Regions from separate parts of the Jeotgalibacillus sp. JSM ZJ347 genome, predicted to be linked through region 3. Evidence: predicted binding sites of a transcription regulator. Region 3 holds the regulator's gene; each other region holds the start of a gene.

The links. Region 3 encodes LexA, which represses DNA repair genes until DNA is damaged. Its sites were predicted from a motif close to CGAACATATGTTCG; they were not measured.
Region 1: a site for LexA is predicted at 4,175-4,188, ahead of ACH6CZ_RS05465 (YhjD family protein). Genes of this name have one in related genera too.
Region 2: a site for LexA is predicted at 3,413-3,426, ahead of ACH6CZ_RS13750 (Y-family DNA polymerase). Genes of this name have one in related genera too.

What each region holds. Positions count from the first base shown of each region.
Region 1 covers NZ_JBISEN010000001.1:1,076,555-1,082,992, forward strand. Annotated here, with positions in the region: gene addB (helicase-exonuclease AddAB subunit AddB) at 1-206, opposite strand, end outside; gene lepB (signal peptidase I) at 491-1,045, opposite strand; gene ACH6CZ_RS05455 (TVP38/TMEM64 family protein) at 1,000-1,704, opposite strand; gene ACH6CZ_RS05460 (S9 family peptidase) at 2,068-4,047, opposite strand; gene ACH6CZ_RS05465 (YhjD family protein) at 4,209-4,604, shown strand; gene ACH6CZ_RS05470 (competence protein ComK) at 4,544-5,182, opposite strand; gene ACH6CZ_RS05475 (IDEAL domain-containing protein) at 5,395-5,634, shown strand; gene ACH6CZ_RS05480 (hypothetical protein) at 5,780-6,157, shown strand; gene ACH6CZ_RS05485 (thiol-disulfide oxidoreductase DCC family protein) at 6,154-6,438, opposite strand, start outside.
Region 2 covers NZ_JBISEN010000005.1:23,456-29,893, reverse strand. Annotated here, with positions in the region: gene ACH6CZ_RS13775 (hypothetical protein) at 1-197, opposite strand, end outside; gene ACH6CZ_RS13770 (hypothetical protein) at 307-498, shown strand; gene ACH6CZ_RS13765 (hypothetical protein) at 554-961, shown strand; gene ACH6CZ_RS13760 (hypothetical protein) at 1,200-1,598, opposite strand; gene ACH6CZ_RS13755 (S8 family serine peptidase) at 1,806-3,074, opposite strand; gene ACH6CZ_RS13750 (Y-family DNA polymerase) at 3,491-4,771, shown strand; gene ACH6CZ_RS13745 (SCO family protein) at 5,064-5,642, opposite strand; gene ACH6CZ_RS13740 (ABC transporter substrate-binding protein) at 5,645-6,438, opposite strand, start outside.
Region 3 covers NZ_JBISEN010000001.1:662,025-668,462, reverse strand. Annotated here, with positions in the region: gene ACH6CZ_RS03495 (methionine gamma-lyase family protein) at 1-501, shown strand, start outside; gene ACH6CZ_RS03490 (MerR family transcriptional regulator) at 760-1,146, shown strand; gene glnA (type I glutamate--ammonia ligase) at 1,179-2,513, shown strand; gene ACH6CZ_RS03480 (alpha/beta fold hydrolase) at 2,613-3,491, shown strand; gene lexA (transcriptional repressor LexA) at 3,565-4,185, opposite strand; gene yneA (cell division suppressor protein YneA) at 4,345-4,677, shown strand; gene ACH6CZ_RS03465 (YneB family resolvase-like protein) at 4,690-5,337, shown strand; gene ACH6CZ_RS03460 (DUF896 domain-containing protein) at 5,411-5,644, shown strand; gene tkt (transketolase) at 5,765-6,438, shown strand, end outside.

The DNA of each region.
Region 1 (6,438 bases), 410 kb from region 3:
AGGCGGGTGAAGCTCAGCACCTGCACTCTGACCATTCCACCGGTTTCAAGCGCAAGGCGGTATTCTGACTGGAAGGTCATTTGTTCAGGTACGATCAGTAGGATGGGATCACCTGACGGGTCGCTTTTGACTTTAGCGGTGATTTCACTTATGATGTGATCTGTTTTACCGGTTCCGGAACGTCCTGTTTTGATCATCAGCGGCATGATTGTGCCTCCTTTATCGTTTGCATATAGCTATTATCTTACAATTTGGGGTTAATGAAAAGTGACGGGAAAATGAAAAGAGCCATCCAATTGGACAGCTCTTTCATTTATTCTCATTCAGTAACCGCTGAACCTCTCCGATCAGGACTGCGCTTTCCTGCCCCCGGGCGGTGAGCCTCCTCAGGCTTCGCCTTCCGGGGTCTCACCTGTCCCTTCCTGGGGCGGGAGTCTCCGTCCTGCTCTCCGAGGGTCAGCTCCGCATGTATCCGTCACACTGAAAATGATTATTCATAAAATCTTACATCCAGTTCATTTAGCGGCCAGTATCTGAGGTTTACTTTGCCGACGACTGAGTCCTGGTCGATGAAGCCGATTATGCGGCTATCCAGACTTTCCTGACGGTTATCTCCGAGGACAAATAATTGTCCTTCAGGCACTTCTATTTGTCCTCCGGGAATTTCTTCGAGTGTAAAGTCACCAGTCAGGCGCCCTTCTTCTGTGCGGAATTCTTCAAGGTATGGTTCTTCGTAGTATTCTCCGTTTATATAAAGCTGATCGTCTTCATAAGAGACTTCATCTCCTGGAAGCCCGATGACTCTTTTTACGTAATCTTCTGATTCATTTGCATGAAAGACGATGACATCAAACCTGTCGATATCGCCAATCTGATATCCGATTTTATTAATAACAAGCTTGTTGCCATCCTGCAGCGTCGGTTGCATGGATGCACCTTCTACCACATAATTTGAAAAAAGAAAAATGCGGACTACCAGTACAATCACGACTCCTACTGCTAATGCTTTGAGCCATTCGAAGCTTTCTTTTTTCCACGATTCCATCTATTCTCCAACCTTTCATTCCCGGCAGACTTTCTATGACGCTCGTGCATCAATATGTCACGTTCCATTTTTTTATTGATCTTTTTCTCTACTCTTTTTCCAACCAGCCATAAGACAACAATGACGCCAAGCACGATCGCTGTTTTAACCGGTTCCCGTATCAGTGAGACGATGTCTGCACCGATGAATGAAATCGTAGAAATCATCACGAGTTTCCCTGTTACAACAGCCAGCATATACTGTATGAAACTGATACGGGACAGGCCCGCTACCACGTTGACAAGTGCTGACGGTGTAAATGGAAAACACAGGAGCAGAAACAATGGACCGAATCCATGCTGTTCCACCCAGGTAGTGAGTTTTCTGATCTGCTTCTGGTTACTTAAGAAGTAAAACAGCCTGAGGTGGCCAAAGCGTCTGAGCAGCCAAAAGACCATTAACGCGCCCACTGAAGCACCCGCCCATGAGAGCAGTATGCCGAAAAGCACCCCATATGCATTTGCATTCGCCACTACAAAAGCGACGAGCGGCAGGAAAGGCAGAAATGCTTCGATCACTGGCAGCAGGAAGCCGATTAGCGGTCCGAATGCCCGATACTCTGCAATTAATTCACGAAGATTTTCGAGTGTAAACCATGCTTCTAGAGTTTCCAACGTCATTCAAACGCTCCTCTGGTCTATAGACTGACGGCTATTTTTTATCAGTATAGCATAATTCGGAAAATACCGCCTATTACGGCTATATTTTTCCCTTGTTTTGTTTTGTACAAACTATGACAAATGAAAAATAAAAACCCGGACGAAGATGTCTCGGGTTTTGGAACCGTTTCGCTACGCTTCGGGCGGACGCTTTCCACGGGGACGGCGGTGAGCCTCCTCGTCGCTTTGCGCCTGCGGGGTCTCACCTGTCCGTCATATCCCGTTGGAGTCGCCGCCCTCCGCTCCGCTACACTGTGACCTCACTTATAAAGTGAAATGGCAGCTATACAAGTAAAATATATTATATCCATTAAACTTGATTATTTAAATATACTCATTCATCCAGCCTGTCAGGTGGTTCAGTCTTTCGAGTCTGAGTTCTGGTTTACCTGTTCTGGACAGGTTGTGGTCTGATTCCGGAAATCTGACCAGGCGCGTTTTTTTCTCTTTTCTTTTCAGTGCAATGTATAACTGCTCTGCCTGTTCGATCGGGCAGCGGTAGTCGTTTTCACTGTGCATGATCAGCAGTGGCGTTTTGATCTGATCAGCATAGGCAAGCGGTGAGTGCTTCCATAGTGTATCAATATCGCCAAGGTCTGCCTGGATCTGCCACTCGCTGAAGTAGTAGCCGATATCACTGACGCCGTAGAAGCTGATCCAGTTACTGATGCAGCGCTGTGTAACTGCTGCTTTAAAGCGGTCTGTATGACCTGTGATCCAGTTTGTCATGAACCCGCCGTAGCTTCCGCCTGTGACACCGAGCCGGTCACGGTCGATGAAGTCAAACTGTTCAAGTGCGCCGTCCACTGCTGCCATCAGGTCGCGGTAGTCTCCTCCGCCGTAGTCACCTCTGACTGCATTAACGAAAGTCTGGCCGTAGCCATGGCTTCCGCGCGGGTTTGTATAGAGTACTGCATAACCACTAGATGCAAGCAGCTGCATTTCATGGAAAAACGTATTGGCATACATCGCATGAGGACCACCATGAATATTTAAAATCATCGGTGCTTTTTCTCCATCTTTATAACCTGCAGGCTTCATGAACCAGCCGTGCACGGTATAACCGTCTGTGCTTTCATAAGAGACTGCTTCAGGCGCGACTATTTCAACCTCGTCAAGCAGCTGCTGATTTACATTTGTCACCTGTTTTGCTTCTCCTGTCGGAACATGAATCACATGAAGGTCACCTGGATTCTCCGTTGTACTGATCGCAGCAGCTACTCGTTGTGAATCGCCGTGCACATCAAAGCCGTAGACGTGGTGATTCCCTTCATAGGCCGGATACACGGCACCATCAATTGATGCGTAATACAGATTGACATTGCCCTGATCAGTAATGACAAAGTACAGGCTGTTATTGTCAGCCCAGACAGCGCCTGGCATATTCGCTCCCTGCTGAATATCACCAATCGCGTAATCTCCGACAGGTGCATCAATTCCTTCTGTCAGACACTCAGCTGCTCCTGATGCCTGGTTCCATATCCAGAGTTCGCTGTGCGTAGCATTTTCGTATGTTCTGCCTGATGCTGTAAATGCAAGATGTCCGCCGTCCGGTGACCACGCAGCAAATCCAACGTACCCTTCAGCCGTCTGAATATGCACTTTTGTGTCATCTTCAGGGTTATAGAGATACAGCTCATTGTTAAATGAAAAGTCTTTATCCTTTGTATCTGCATCTGTTACATAAGCAAGCTGCTTTCCATCCGGTGACCAGGCTAAGGGTGAATAACTGTCTTCTCCTTTTGTCAGCTGGTTCAGCTCTTCTGTTTGCAGGTCAATGATGGCGATCTGCTGCTTTTTATCATCAAGCAGACCTGCACCGTCCGCTTTGTATTTCATTGAATCTGTTACAAACGGCTTCAGCTTTTTATCGTCATCTTCTTTTTTCTTCTTTTCATTCAGTGCGTCTTCCGGTTCAAGAGATACCGTGAATGCGAGTTTGCCGCTGCATGGTGACCAGACAGGATTACCTGCTCCGTTTTCTGTCTCTGTTACCTGCTTCGCTTCCCCGCCGCTTACCGGTAAAACGTAGAGCTGGTTTTTTCCGGAGCGGTTTGAGACGAATACTACTTTCCTGCCGTCCGGTGACCATCTAGGTGAGGATACTCTATTGTCTCCATATGTCCACTGGTTCAACTCTTCGTTTTCCTGATCATATAAAAATAAGTTTGATGAATATGTATGTTCTTCATTAATATGTGTTTTGACAAATAAGATATGTTTGCCATCCGGTGACCATCTAGGGTCTGTGAGTGATTCAATTTTATACAGGTCTTCTGCTGTGATGTTGCGCTTGTGTGTCATGAAATCTCCTCCGGTGAATCAGATATTTCGGTTTTCGAGATAACCGCTTGTTCTATTATCAGATTTTTTTGTGAATAATGCAAACAAATAACAGTTGTATATTGAAAAAATCTGTGTAAAATAATATAGAACACATGTTCGTTTTACAGGAGGAGATTTCAGTGACAAAGATTCCAACTGAGGACCGGGACCGGCTGGAGAATGCTTTTTATCTTCCGATGGTGCTGAAGGTTCTTGAACGTGATCAGATTGTGATTGAAAAGAGTGGTGTTAAGCTCCCCAGACCTTATATTGAGTTAATTGAAGAAACAATGATTGCTGTTCAGCGTGAGCTTGTGACTTTGAAAAAGTATATGAGAGATCACGGCATGAAGGTGGTTAAGTTAAAGTCCGATGAAGCTTTTACGATGTATCTGTTTGTGTATAAGGGGTATGAAGAGCAGCACAACTATTTTAATCCGAGGATCAGAAATCACGTTGAGAACCTGCTGAGGTATTATTTAATTGGACGGTTAAAGTCCATGTCGCCGCCATCATCGGGGTTGATACGGTCCTGATCTGCGTGTTCAATTCTTTCAAGATACTCTGCGAATCCGAAGCGCTTCTTGCTCAGCTCCGTTTTGTAGGTATCTTCTGTTTTTTCACGTATAGAGTTAATATTTTGATTAAGCTTGAGGGATAGTACAGAAGCTTTTAAGTACTGCAGGTGAGTGGCTCGCTTTGAGATTGGGAGTGTGATGATACTGTTTCCTGATAGAGTGAGTTTTGTCTCATTGTTAAGATCATCATTTTTCTCAATACTGACTACGTGATTCATCGCAATCCAGTAGTTACTTTTATTTGAATCAGAATGAGTGGAGAAAAAATAAATATCTGATATCGGATCGACTACAATGGGAGGTTTGTGGCTGAAGCTTGTGAGGAATCTTGATGAGATTTTACGTCCTTCGTAGGATGAAAAATAATACAGGCAGGAATGCTCCATGATCTCCATTGGTTTCATATCGACTGTAAAAGGCGACCTGTCTTTTTCGTAAATAATGGTCCCCGTCAAACTTCCTCCTTCAATTTTCGGTTCTAGAATCATTGTACTCGCACTGACTGTGTAGGTTTCTGCAGCTGTCATAAATTCCATTTTATCACTCCTTTATATGATTATGGAATCATCATACACTATACAATCTCCAAAAGTATACATAAATTTTTCCAAATATGTTCGGCCTATTCCGGATATTTTAGCTATATAACAATATAAAAGTTTATATTGTCTAAAAATTTGAAACTTTCTGTTGATATTCTCGCTGATATTCTCTATAATGAAAAAAAGTAGCAGAGGTGATGATGAAGATGGAAAACAACAAATCGTTCGCAGAGTTCATGAATGAGTCAACCGTCCCTCAGAAACAATCCAGTGAAATGACGATGATGGAAATTTACGTGGACATGGTATTAAATGAAATTCTTGTCCGTCATCGCAAGGAGCAGCTTGTATCAGCTATTAATGAAGCGTTAGACAACAAAGATCAAGACGCTTTTATGAAGTGTTCAGCAGAATTAAATACATTAGAGGACACACACGGTGTGTAGTACTTGAGCCCCCTGCAGACAGGCAACAAATTATGCAGGGGGTTCAACTTTTGTCATGAAATCGCCACCCCTCCAGAGTGGCATTTCGAGCAGTAATCATGAATAATAGACCTATCGAATATAATTCATGATAAGGAGCCCGCCCATGCTGACTGAAGAACTAAACAGCACGTTTCTATTCATCATTGAATGGGGATTCGTTGCAGCCGCGCTTGCAGCAATTATTTTTATACTATATTCAATCCGACGCGCTCCGCGTATGAAAACTGCCTTTTTATGGCTGGCTGCTCACCTTGGTCTGACGATAATCGCTTATATTGTATTCTGGATAGGCCTTGGCGGAGGTTTTAACGATCCGACAGTTGAAAATGTATCTGATGAAATTCATTTTCTGCTCGGTGTTGCCGGACTCATCTGGCTGACAGGTATGCTGTGTTTGATCTTAAGCATCCAGCTGATGAAAGATCAGTTCCGTACCAAAAGCTACACACCGATTCAAAGTGACAAAAAAGACGCAGACTAATCAATCAGTCTGCGTCTTTCTTCAGGCGTCGGCAGTTTGCACGACTGCTTTTTCCCGAACCAGTGAAACCTGTTTCTTGCAAAAGCATCATAAGCCAAATCACGGATTGGCCGCGGCACGATCAATAGCAGTGAAAGCAGCTTAACAGGTCCATCCAGTGAACGGCATATTCTCAGTGCGGCGTCAGATCTCATATAAAGCGTGTCATTTTCAACAAGTAATACTGAATCAATCATAGGAGGAACCTCAAATGTCGTCCGCATTTTATGGCCAACCTCACC
Region 2 (6,438 bases), on a different contig from region 3:
CTTTTAAGTATCAGGAAGATCCATGGACTCAAAATAAGCAGCGCGCTTGCAATCAGGAAACTGACAAGACCGCAAATGAACGTGGTAATGATTGTATCGACAATTCCGTATTCACGAAAAATTGGGCTGGCAAATGATAATACGCCGATCCTAATGATCAGCCAATAGAATATGTATAGTAATCTGTTCGTTTTCATAACTGGCATTCCTTTTACACTAAAATTATTGCTTTTAATCCATTATATGGTTTTTTTGGTATAGTGTAAGGGTAACGTTTATTAAGGTATGAGTGAGGGGGCGTTATTCGTGAATAAACTGATTCAATCAGGGTGGAAGTTAAGTGTATATGCTGTTGCGACAATGCTTGGTACGTTCATCGGTATTTTTGTCGTTCTGCGTGAACTGAACCTGACTTTTGTACTGATCTATCTGGCTGTGGTTGCTTTCATTATTGCTGGTAATGCGATTTATGTTTTTATTAAAAGTAAAAAAAATTAGCATTACATACCAGGGTAATTGAAATGACAATATTTCAACATAAGGGGAGATTCTCATGAAGACGATAAAAACGTGTCTATTCATAATCATGGCTGTTATTTTCCTAAGCGCTTGTGTGGACGGAAGCGCTGCTGAATCAGGTGAAACATTTCACCTTTCGGAGGTGAGCAGTTCGTCATTTGAAAGTGTGAAAGAAATCGACATTACTGATGGGACGATGGGAGAAAAGCTGACGATTTCAGCAGCTGCTGATATCGCTGACCTGCTTAATAAATTAGAACAGATGGAGTTGACTGAATATGAAATGGATGAGCCAGGTGAAGGGTATTTGTGGTGGGTCAAATTGATCTCTGATGAAGCGGAATTTGATATGACAGATAACAGGATGGGGGACAGGTATTTCGAAATGGAGCCTTCATTTAACGAGATTATCTCAGGTTTTGTAACCTCACAGAATCCATAACCCTGTGTGGACACAATTTCCGCACAGTATCATTTAACCGAAATGTGTAGAAATTGTATGTGACACAGGGAATTGAAATTTATGATTGTAAGTCGTATAACAAAAGCTTTCATTGACTTAAGTCAAGAGAATGGTGATTTTGATAAAAAAAATGAGGCTGTACCATTTAGCTGGTACAGCCTCAGTCAACATTTGATAGATATCATTTGCAGCATAACCCTGTATTTGACGCAGGGCACTAAGAATATTTCTTCCCTAATCTGGTCGCCCACGACTCACACCAGAAAGTATCATACGGTTTCAAAGTATGGCCTTTTTTGATTCGAGATCTCCGGTAATGATAACGGATCGCAGAAGGAACGGTGACAGCAACGATCATGACAGGACCTAACAGCAGGTTTTGAAAGCTGTGTCCATATTCATGAGCTTTAAGCCTGGTGGGGGCTTGTTGCTGCACAAAAAAGAAACCGCCCAAATTCACGCCACCCCAATTTTCCCCAACTTCAAAGTAAATGGCATGATGGAATCTGTGTGGCCGGATACCCATACATAATAAAACAAGCGCGAGTAACATACCGATCAGGTTGATCAGCAAGCCCCAGGTTAGCTGAATGATCCAGAATAGGTAGATATTCATGTTTCGCTCCTTTGTCCTCAGGCACTCTTTAAATGAGTGAGGTTGTTAATGTCATTGTATATGCAGAAGTGAAAAAAAGCGAAATTGGGAAGATGGGGTGAACTGCACGGAAAACCGGTGAAATGCAACAAAAAACCCCCTGAACCGCACGAAACGTCGTGCAATCCAGAGGGAGCGAAGTCTGGGTCAGACCCAGACTTCGCTTTCTTAGTTCACCTTCGCAAATCCAAACCCGGAAGCTAAGTCATCACCAACAGCAGCGCTGCGTCCGCCAAGGATGTCGTTTGCTTTTGCACGGTTTTGAAGCTCAGTGCGGAGCTGGACGTGAGAGAAGCCAGGGTTTTCTGCCCATACTTTTGCTGCAAGTCCTGCTACGTGTGGAGATGCCATTGATGTACCGCTGATTGTGTTATAACCGCCATTTGGCCAAGTTGAGAAGATCGCTGCACCAGGTGCTGAGATTTCAACGTCGCCTTCCTGGATTAGGTAGTCGCCATCTCCTTTACGTACACCTCTTGAAGAGAAATCCGCAACACGGTATGTGCCGTTTTCAAATCTGTTTTCAAGCGCTGCAACTGCCACAGCATTTTCAAGTGCGCCAGGGTAGCCGATTGAACCAACACGGAATCCTGAGTTACCCGCTGCTGCTACTACAAGAACGCCTTTATCATATGCATAGTTTACTGCGTCTTCAATCAGCGGGCTGTTTGCTGATGAACCAAGTGACATGTTGATCACAGTATTTGTGCCGGTTGCCACTGACTGATCAGCTGTGTGGCGGATAGCCGCTGCGATGTCATCAGAGTAACCTGAACCGTCATCACCAAGTACTTTGTATGCCCACAGATCAGCATCCGGAGCAACACCGTATACGCCTGAACCGTCACTGCCGCCATCTGCAAGAACAGAACCTGCAACGTGCGTACCGTGACCATCAACGTCGTTACATGATCCGTTTACAAGCGGAGTAGCCTGTGTGAAATCTTTACACTGCTCAACTGTGCCCTGAAGGTCATGGTGACCGGTGAATACGCCTGTGTCCAGTACAGCTACATTGATGCCTGAGCCACCTGATGTAGCACTTACATTAGCGTCATTATAGATCGCTTCAATGCCCCATGGTGTCTGGTCAGCCGGTGCTGAGAATGCGGTTGTTACGTTTTCTTTGTTTTTTGATGCATATACAGAAACCTCATCCACTTTTGTCAGTGTAAGATTTTTATTGTTTTGAAGCGCTCTAAATTGTGCCTCATTCATATCAGTTGAAAATCCGTTCGCACTCAGCTCCCAGCGAGAATCATATTTCTTTTGCAAGGAAGCTTTCGTTTTTTGAGCTGACTCTCCCGATACTTCTACGTAAACACGGAATTTCTCAGCATTGTTCGACTGCTGATCCGGCGCAGCGCTTGCCCCAGCTGGTACTGCCAGACTTGCTGCAAGTAATAGACTCATTGCGATACTTCTTGATTTCTTCATTTCCCCGACTCCTTTTGTCGAAATATTTTGTGAATAGACTTATCCTAACAAAAGGTGTGCGTCTTGTTTATCGGGAAAATCAGCGAAGTGTTCATACGCTTTAGGGGTATAATTCCCTTTATCTGTATCGGGTTGTACGGAATATTGCCGCTTGGCACTTTTGTAGGTTGGGAAAATTGTAGAAACAGAAGGGTATTCAAGCTTTTTTCTTCTAATAAAAAAGTTTAATTGACCGTATAACTCTCTTCTAAAAAAGTTGGATTTTACATGTATTCACATTTATTCCTTTAAAAAGTGAGTGTAAATCAGAATAAATGTAAAAAGAAACATTGATAAAAAGAACGTTTGTTCGTATAATTTTCTTGAAAGTGGGTATAAGTATAAAAAGAAACTCACGCTGAAAGGGAGTGAAGGTGATGGAGGTTGACTATTCGCTTGAAAAGAGAAAGGAAATTCTCTGTGTAGATATGCGAAGCTTTTATGCCAGCTGTACGGCAGTTGAACTGGGCCAGGATCCTTTAACATGTAAAATTGCGATCATTGGCAACCAGGAGCAAAAGGGCAGTGTCGTGCTTGCTGCTTCTCCGCGCGCAAAAAGCGAGCACGGTATCAGAACCGGCACAAGGCGTCATGAGATCCCCGACATACATGATCTTCAATTAATTGAACCGGATATGGGACAGTACCTCAGGCTGTCCACTGAAATCACGAAGATTTTTACAAGGTTCGTTCCAAAAGAAAATATACACGTTTACAGCGTAGATGAAAGTTTTATTCAGGTGGATGGCACTTCTTCATTATGGGGAGGGCCGCATGCTGTTGCCCAAATGATCTCTGACGATATGATGCGTGAATTTGGTCTGCCGTGTGCAATCGGCATTGGACCCAATATGCTGGTCGCAAAGCTCTGCCTTGATCTGGAAGCGAAAAAGAAAGGCATCTGTGAATGGACTTTTGAAGACATCCCGAAGAAGCTCTGGCCGCTTCAGCCGCTTTCAGCTATGTGGGGAATTGGACGCCAGCTTGAAAAGCGGCTAAACAGAATGGGCATTTACTCAATTGGCGACCTTGCTGCCTATGACCTGAGCCGGCTGGAATCCGTTTTTGGTGTGATGGGCAATCAACTGTATTATCATGCACATGGCATTGACCGCTCTGAGATCGGTGCGCCGATTATTCAGGGACAGGTGAGCTATGGAAAGAGTCAGATCCTTCTCAGAGACTACAATAAAATAGAAGAAATTGAAGCAGTTTTATTAGAGATGTGTGAGGAAATAGCGAGAAGAGCGAGAAATAAACACTTAGGCGGCCGCACGATTCACTTGGGTGTCGGCTACAGCAAACGCACGCCAATTAAATCATTCCACCGCTCAAAGTCACTGGATAAGCCGACTTCTATTACGATGGAAATTTATGAGGTGTGTCTTGAGATTCTTCATGAAAACCTGCAGCCATTCCCAGTCAGAAAAATTTCAATATCACTGACCAACCTGGCAGATGACTCAGCACTGCAGCTGGACCTGTTCAACCCTGGACGAGAAAAAGTTCACCGGCTCGGCTACGTCATGGATGATGTCCGCCAGCGCTTCGGCTCAACCGCCCTGCTCAGAGCCATTTCCTATACAGAAGGCGGCACAACGAGAAGAAGGTCCAGGTTGATAGGCGGGCATATTTCGAAGAAGGAGTCTATGAGTTGAAGTTAATTATTTGAGTTTAACCAAGCAAAGAAGATTAGCTTACGTAGAAAGATACTGTTAAAAGTTTTGATTTGTAATGTAAAATAAGATTTAGATTAAAATCATAGTGCAGCGGAGCGTAAGGCGGCGACTCCACCGGGATGCGACGGACAGCTGAGACCCCGCAGGCGCGAAGCGTTGAGGAGGCTTGATTGAACCGGAGCTATAAACCAGCTCACGGGGAAAGGGCCCGCCTGAAACGCAGCGAAACGATTAAAAAAGCCGAAACAATATAGATTGTTCCGGCTTTTTTCTAGTAATCCTGCAACAACTCAACCGCCTCAACAATCTCCCCATAAGGCACATCCACAGACATCTCATACTTCTCTAAAATCCGGTCGCCAACCATCAGATAAAGGGAAGTACTATGCACAAACTGATCAGATCCTTCCACCTGTGCAGCAGGGGATAGGAAACCTCTATTTGCAAAGAGTTCAACCTCTTCCTGAGCATAGCCGGAGACAAAATCCCAGTTAGCAAAATCAACTTCAAACTGCTCACCATATGACTGCAAAACTTCAGGTGTATCGCGTTCGGGGTCAATCGTGAAAGAGACAAACTGATAATCCAGCTCTTTTTCATCCAGTTGGTCCTGGAGCTCTGACATGTTATAGGTCATCGGCATGCAGACCGTATCACAATTTGTGAAGATGAAAGCGGCAAGCCAGATTTCATCTTCCATATCATCAGTATGAAAAGGTTCTTCGCTTTGAGTGACTGCCTGCAGGTCAGTGACTTCTCCATTTAGAGAAAAATGTTCATCCAGGTTAACCCCGGATGAACATCCCTGCAGGATCAGCAGTGCAAAGCATGTTGTGATCCATTTTTTCATATTTACTCAGCACTTCCTACTTCAGTGTCCTGTGGAACAACCAGTTCATCAAACTCAGGCTTTTCTTTCAGGAACTGAAGGTCATGTGAAGAGTCAGCGAAGGCCTGGATCACATCTGCATTGACTTCAGTTGTATAAGTGACGCGCTCCCATGCACTTGCGATGATTGACTCATCCATGCGCTGATTGGTGATTTCTTCAATCGAATCCACTGCGATTGTTTGCGCTTCTTCAGGGTTTTCGTTAATAAATGCGATGCTCATTTCATGTGCTTCTGTGATCTGATCAACAAGTTCACTTTCTTCTTCAAGCAGCTTTCCGCTTGTTACAAGTACCGTATTCGGTAGAGTTGTTCCGTAAGCAATTTCGTCTGTATCAACAATAATCTTTGCGCCATTTGCTACAAGAGTAGAAGCCCATGGCTCAGGTACAGCTGCAAGGTCGACTTTACCTGATTCAAACATTGCCTGATACTGAGCAGGGTTACCAGTTACGTGCTTCAGCGTTCCACCAATACGGGCTGATGTGATGCCTTGTTCTTTCAGGAATGTTTCCATCTGAACGTCATGTGTGCAGCCTATTCCAGGTGTAATAAATGTATGGTTATCAAGGTCTTCTAAGCCTTCAATGCCGCTTTGTTCACTTGCTACTACCACTGTGCCGCCTGAAGATGCGCCGGCGAGAATCTTAACATCCGCACCGTTTGCGTAGTTGTTCATGACGGGACCTGGCCCAACAAAGCCTGCATCAATATCACCAGTTTTAAGGGCCGTCATAAATGCACCGCCGTCAGGGA
Region 3 (6,438 bases):
CTGATTGACTTATGTGCTTACCGCATGACTTCTCCAGGAATTGGTGCCGAAGCTGGTGCGAGTCTGGGTGCTCTGCAGGAAATGTATCAGGGATTCTTTTTAGCGCCTCATGTAGTCAGCCAGGCTTTAAAAGGAGCTGTTTATACCTCAGCTCTGTTAGAGGAAGAAGGAATGACAACAACACCTGCCTGGGATGATTACAGAACTGATCTGATACAGGCTGTGGAGTTTCATGACCGGTATAAAATGATTGCATTTTGTCAGGGTGTTCAGGAGTTTTCCCCGATAAATGCTCATTTTATGCCATATCCGGATTATATGCCCGGCTATGAAGATGACGTCATTATGGCAGCAGGTACATTTGTTCAGGGTTCAAGTATAGAATTATCAGCAGATGGCCCGCTAAGACCTCCGTATGCTGCGTATATACAGGGAGGACTTACCTATGAACATATTAAAATTGCCATTACTGCAGCGCTTCAAAAAATGAAAACTATATAAGGTTAACTACTGATTGAAAAGTATTCAAAACTGAATAACAGGATCATTTTAAGCTGAGGTATTTATTGCCTCAGCTTTTTTTACATAGCTAAATGTATAAAAATTATTTATTTTTAAATTATATGCATAAAACGTGTGAAATGAGGGAACAAAAAAATAGTCAGGTAAATATCATGTAATAAAACCTAACATGTAGTTGACAGAAAATTTAACATGTTATATAGTTAAGTGGTCGACAGGCAAGAAAGGGGTTATATGATGGGCAGTGATATTAGACGCAGCATGCCACTCTTTCCAATTGGAACAGTCATGCAGCTGGCCGATTTAACCGCCCGTCAGATTCGCTACTATGAAGAGCATGGATTAATCGCTCCGGCTAGAACGGAAGGTAATCGCCGTCTCTTTTCATTAAACGATATTGATAAACTGCTTGAGATCAAAGATCTTCTTGAGCAAGGTGTCAATATGGCTGGAATCAAGCGGATCCTGGGGGATGGCACAGAAGCCGAATCAGATCGACCTGCTAAAAAGCCGGACTTATCAGAGAGTGATTTAAGAAAGCTGTTAAAACAGGAAATGATGGGTAATGGCAAGTACAGCAAAAACAGTTTAAGAGCGGGAGACCTTTCGAGGTTCTTTCGTTAAAAAAATTACATAAAAAACAGGAGGAATCACAAATGAGCACGTATTCAAGAGAAGACATTATGAAAATGGCAAAGGAACAAAATGTAAACTTTATCAGACTTCAATTCACTGATATCCTTGGTACAATCAAAAACGTTGAAATTCCTGTAAGCCAGTTAGAAAAAGCACTTGATAATAAAATGATGTTTGACGGATCTTCAATCGAAGGGTTTGTTCGTATTGAAGAATCTGATATGTATCTGTTCCCGGATCTTGATTCATGGGTTGTATTCCCTTGGACTGCTGGTGATGGAAAAGTTGCACGACTGATCTGTGATATTTACAACCCGGATGGTACACCTTTTTCAGGAGATCCGCGTAATAACCTGAAGCGTGTGCTTGAAGAAATGGAAGAGTTAGGATTTACTGATTTTAACCTAGGACCTGAGCCTGAATTTTTCCTTTTCAAGCTGGATGTTAACGGTGAGCCAACGCTTGAATTAAATGATAAAGGTGGATACTTTGACTTAGCGCCGACGGATCTTGGTGAAAACTGCCGTCGTGATATCGTAATTGAACTTGAAAAAATGGGCTTTGAAATCGAAGCTTCTCACCATGAAGTAGCACCAGGTCAGCACGAGATCGATTTCAAATATGCTGATGCAATTTCAGCTTGTGATGATATCCAGACGTTTAAGCTTGTAGTTAAAACAATTGCAAGAAAGCACGGATTACACGCTACATTTATGCCTAAGCCATTATTTGGTGTGAATGGTTCTGGAATGCACTTTAACATGTCATTATTTAAGGATGGCAAGAACTCATTCTTTGATGAAAATGCTGATCAGCAGCTAAGTGAAACAATGAAGCAATTCATGGCTGGTGTGCTTAAGCACGCATCAGGGTTTACAGCTGTGACAAACCCTACTGTAAACTCTTACAAGCGTCTTGTACCGGGTTATGAAGCACCTTGCTACATTGCATGGTCTGCAAGAAACCGTAGCCCGCTAGTCAGAATCCCGGCTTCACGTGGAATGAGTACACGTGTGGAAGTGCGTTCAGTAGATCCATCTGCAAACCCATATCTTGCAATGGCCGTTATGCTTAAAGCGGGTCTTGATGGAATTAAAAATGGTCTGACACCACCAGAATCAATTGATAGAAATATCTATGTAATGGATAAAGCTGAGCGTGAAGCAGCAGGTATCAAAGATCTTCCAGGTACTCTTTTTGCAGCGCTTGAAGAACTTAAGAACGATCAGGTTATCATCGACGGACTTGGAGAACATATCTTTGAGCATTTCGTTGAAGCTAAAGAAATCGAATGGGATATGTTCCGTACGCAGGTTCACCCATGGGAGAGAGAACAGTATTTAGAAATGTATTAATCAATCAAACCTCTGAAGCAACTTTGCTTCAGAGGTTTTTTCTATTTAGCAGTACAATAATGAAAAAGCTGGGTATATAAACGGTAAGGGGGGATGATAATGGCTGAATCATATAAAGGATTTAAATCAATAGAGGGATATAATCAGTATCAATCCGCATATAAAGAGGTCATGAAGTTATGGAAGATACCATATAAAGATAATAAGATTACAACTAAGTTTGGAGACGTTTCAGTTCTGGAATGCGGAAATCGGCAAAAAGAACCGCTCATCTTTTTTCATGCGTTTGGTTTCAGTTCTGCAGAATGGTATGGATGTGCTGAAAACTTAGCGGAAGACTATCTGCTTTACTTTGTCGATGTATTAGGAGAGTTTAATAACAGCAACACAAAGGAACATTTAAATGAACGGGAAGATTATGTTGATTGGATAACAGAGCTAATAGATGCTCTAAACATAGCGAATGTAACGATGATCGGCCATTCCAATGGTGGATGGCACGCACTTAATTACGCCATTTTAAAGCCGGATAGAGTGAAATCTCTAATTATATTATCTCCTGCTGCTTCAATAAAAAGAATGAATGTCTCTTTCTATTCCAGATTGTTATTAACGAACATGATTCCAAATGAGACCGTCATTAAAAATCATTTCTGCAGCTGGCTGACCAGGGAGAAAACGGAAGAGCATAAGCGGCTGTTTAACCTTTATTACCTTGGACAGAAGCATGTCAGCTGGGAGTATGTAATGACACCACCGAAACTGTTTAAAGCAGCTGAACTGGATACGTTAATGATGCCTGTCTACGTTGCAGTTGGAAGAGATGAAGTTATTTATGATCCGTATAAGCTGCTTGAAAAGGCAGGTGATAAAATACGAACATGTAATACGCATATGTTCGATTCCGGGGGACATATGCTACCAATAGAGATCTCGGGGGAAGTTTCCTCTTATATTAAAAAAGTGCTTGATGAATAGATTAAGATGTTTAGATCAGGCATCATTAAAAAAGCAGAACGCATTGACAAATTTGTCAATGCGTTCTGCTTTTTTAATGAACCTGTCTGTAAACGCCTACTACTTTTCCAAGTATTGAAACGTTACTTAAAATAATAGGTGCCATAGAAGAATTCTCAGGCTGTAGTCTTACATAATCTTTCTCTTTAAAGAAACGTTTTACCGTTGCTTCATCTTCATCTGTCATTGCTACAACAATGTCTCCGTTATTCGCAGTATTTTGTTGTTTTACGATGACGAGATCTCCGTCTAAAATTCCGGCTTCTATCATAGAATCTCCCATGATCTCTAACATGAACACGGCATCATCCGATGAGGCAAGTCTCTCGGGAAGAGGGAAGTATTCCTCTACATTTTCAATAGCAGTAATAGGTGATCCGGCAGTAACTTTACCAACAAGCGGAACGTTTATTACACGCTGAGTAGGGATTTTTTCTTCTTCAAGAGAGATCACTTCAATCGCTCTTGGCTTTGTTGGATCCCTTCTGATTAACCCTTTGCTTTCCAGTCTCGCAAGATGACCATGTACTGTAGAACTTGATGCCAGCCCAACAGCAAGACCTATTTCACGAACAGATGGTGGATAACCTTTATCCTGAACTTCGCGTTTAATGAAGTTTAATATATCAAGCTGTCGTTTTGATAATTTCTTCACACTGCAGCACCTCTTTTCAGTTTGAAACTTTTCTAAATTATAGCATAGCGATTTTAAAAATACAAACATAAGTTCGAGTTTTTGTGTTGACCAAAACAAATGTTCGTATTATACTCAAGTTAACAAAAGCGAACACATATTCGATGGAGGCGGTTAATTATGACAGGATTGTGGAGGAAATATTCATTTGTTATTCTATTCGTGGTGACTGCACTTTTTTTCAGCTTATTTCTTGTCTTTACGAACACAGCGAACAGTGATGCAACCTATGCAGAAATAACTGTTCAAAAAGGAGATACTCTCTGGGCGTATGCTGAAGAATACTCAAGTCATACTTCGATGTCCCCGGAAGGGTTTATTGAATGGGTAACTGAATATAATGGGCTATCTTCCCATAAAATTGTCACAGGGGAACAGCTGAAGCTTCCGGTACCCGAGGAAGCTTTTAAATTCAGTGAAGACGCGATTCACCTGGCATCTGAACGGAATTAAGGAGTGAACGTGTTGAAAGTAATTATTTACTGCAGAGTCAGTACAGAAAAAGAAACTCAGGAAACTTCACTTACACGGCAGGAAGAGGAACTGATTGCCCTTGCCGATAAAATGAACTATCAGGTAGTTTCGATTATTAGTAAAAAGGAAAGTGGATTTGATCTGGATCGTGAAGGTGTATTTGAGCTGCTGGAGCAGGTTCGGGAGTTTAATGCTGAAGGTCTTTTAATTCAGGATGAGACGCGGATCGGAAGAGGAAACGCTAAAATTGCACTTTTACATACATTGCAAAAAGAAGGTGTGAAGATATTCACCATTGCACATGATGGGGAACTTCAGCTGTCTGAATCAGATTCAATGATTCTTCAAATTGTGAGTATGGTGGAAGAGCATCAGCGGAAACTCCATAACCTGAAAATTAAAAGAGGAATGAGGCGTGCTGTAGAGCAGGGCTTCAAACCGCATAGAAATCTGAAGAACCGTGGAAACAAAGAAGGTAGGGAAAAGATTGAAATACCAGTCGATGAGATCGTCAGGCTGAGAGGGAATGGGCTAACATTTCAGGAAATTGCATCTGTATTAAGAGGTCTTGGACACCCTGTGTCTAAAGCAACTGTTCATAGAAGGTATGTTGAGTATATGGAATCAGAGATAACGTAAACAAATTACTTGTCAAACTTAAACCTTTCTTTTAACATACATAGAAGCTTACCTGAAAGAAAGGGTGAAAGACATGTTATCTGAAGATAAAATTAAAAGAATAAATGAACTGTCAAAAAAATCAAAAGAAGATACTCTTACTAAAGCTGAAGCAGATGAACAGCAGGCTCTAAGACAGGAATATTTACAGGCGTTTAGAGGATCAATGAAACAAACGATTGAAAATGTTACTGTCATTGATCCTGAAGGCCAGGATGTCACTCCACAAAAACTTAAAGATGCAAAAAACAGGAATAAAATGAACTGAATGTTTCCGGTTTTTACCTGGAGTAAGAAGTTTTTTGTAGAAAAGAAGAGATGTTTGTACATCTCTCTTTTTTTTTTGTACAATAAGACGTATCACGTGAGTTTAGAGAGGATGTAGATGATGTTTAACAAGACAGATGATTTAGCAATTAACACAATCAGAACGTTATCAATTGATGCAATTGATAAAGCAAACTCGGGGCATCCGGGACTTCCTATGGGGGCTGCGCCATTTGCATATACTTTATGGACTCAGTTCATGAACCACAATCCGAAGAATCCGGACTGGTTCGATCGTGACCGTTTCGTTCTTTCAGCTGGTCATGGCTCGATGCTGCTTTATAGCCTGCTTCACCTTTCCGGCTATGATTTATCACTTGATGAAATTAAAAACTTCAGACAATGGGGATCTAAGACACCAGGTCACCCTGAATACAAACATACGAAAGGCATTGAGGCAACTACTGGTCCTCTTGGACAGGGAATTGGCATGGCAGTAGGTATGGCAATGGCTGAAAAGCACTTAAGCGCCAAATACAATCGTGAAAAATACAATGTAGTTGATCACTATACTTATACACTATGCGGAGATGGAGACCTGATGGAAGGTGTATCTTCTGAAGCAGCTTCACTTGCAGGACATCTTCAGCTGGACAAATTGATCGTTCTTTATGATTCAAATGATATTTCACTTGACGGCGACCTTGACCGTTCATTCTCTGAGAGCGTAAAACAAAGGTTCGAATCTTACAACTGGCAATATATCCGTGTTGATGATGGAAACGATGTTGCTGA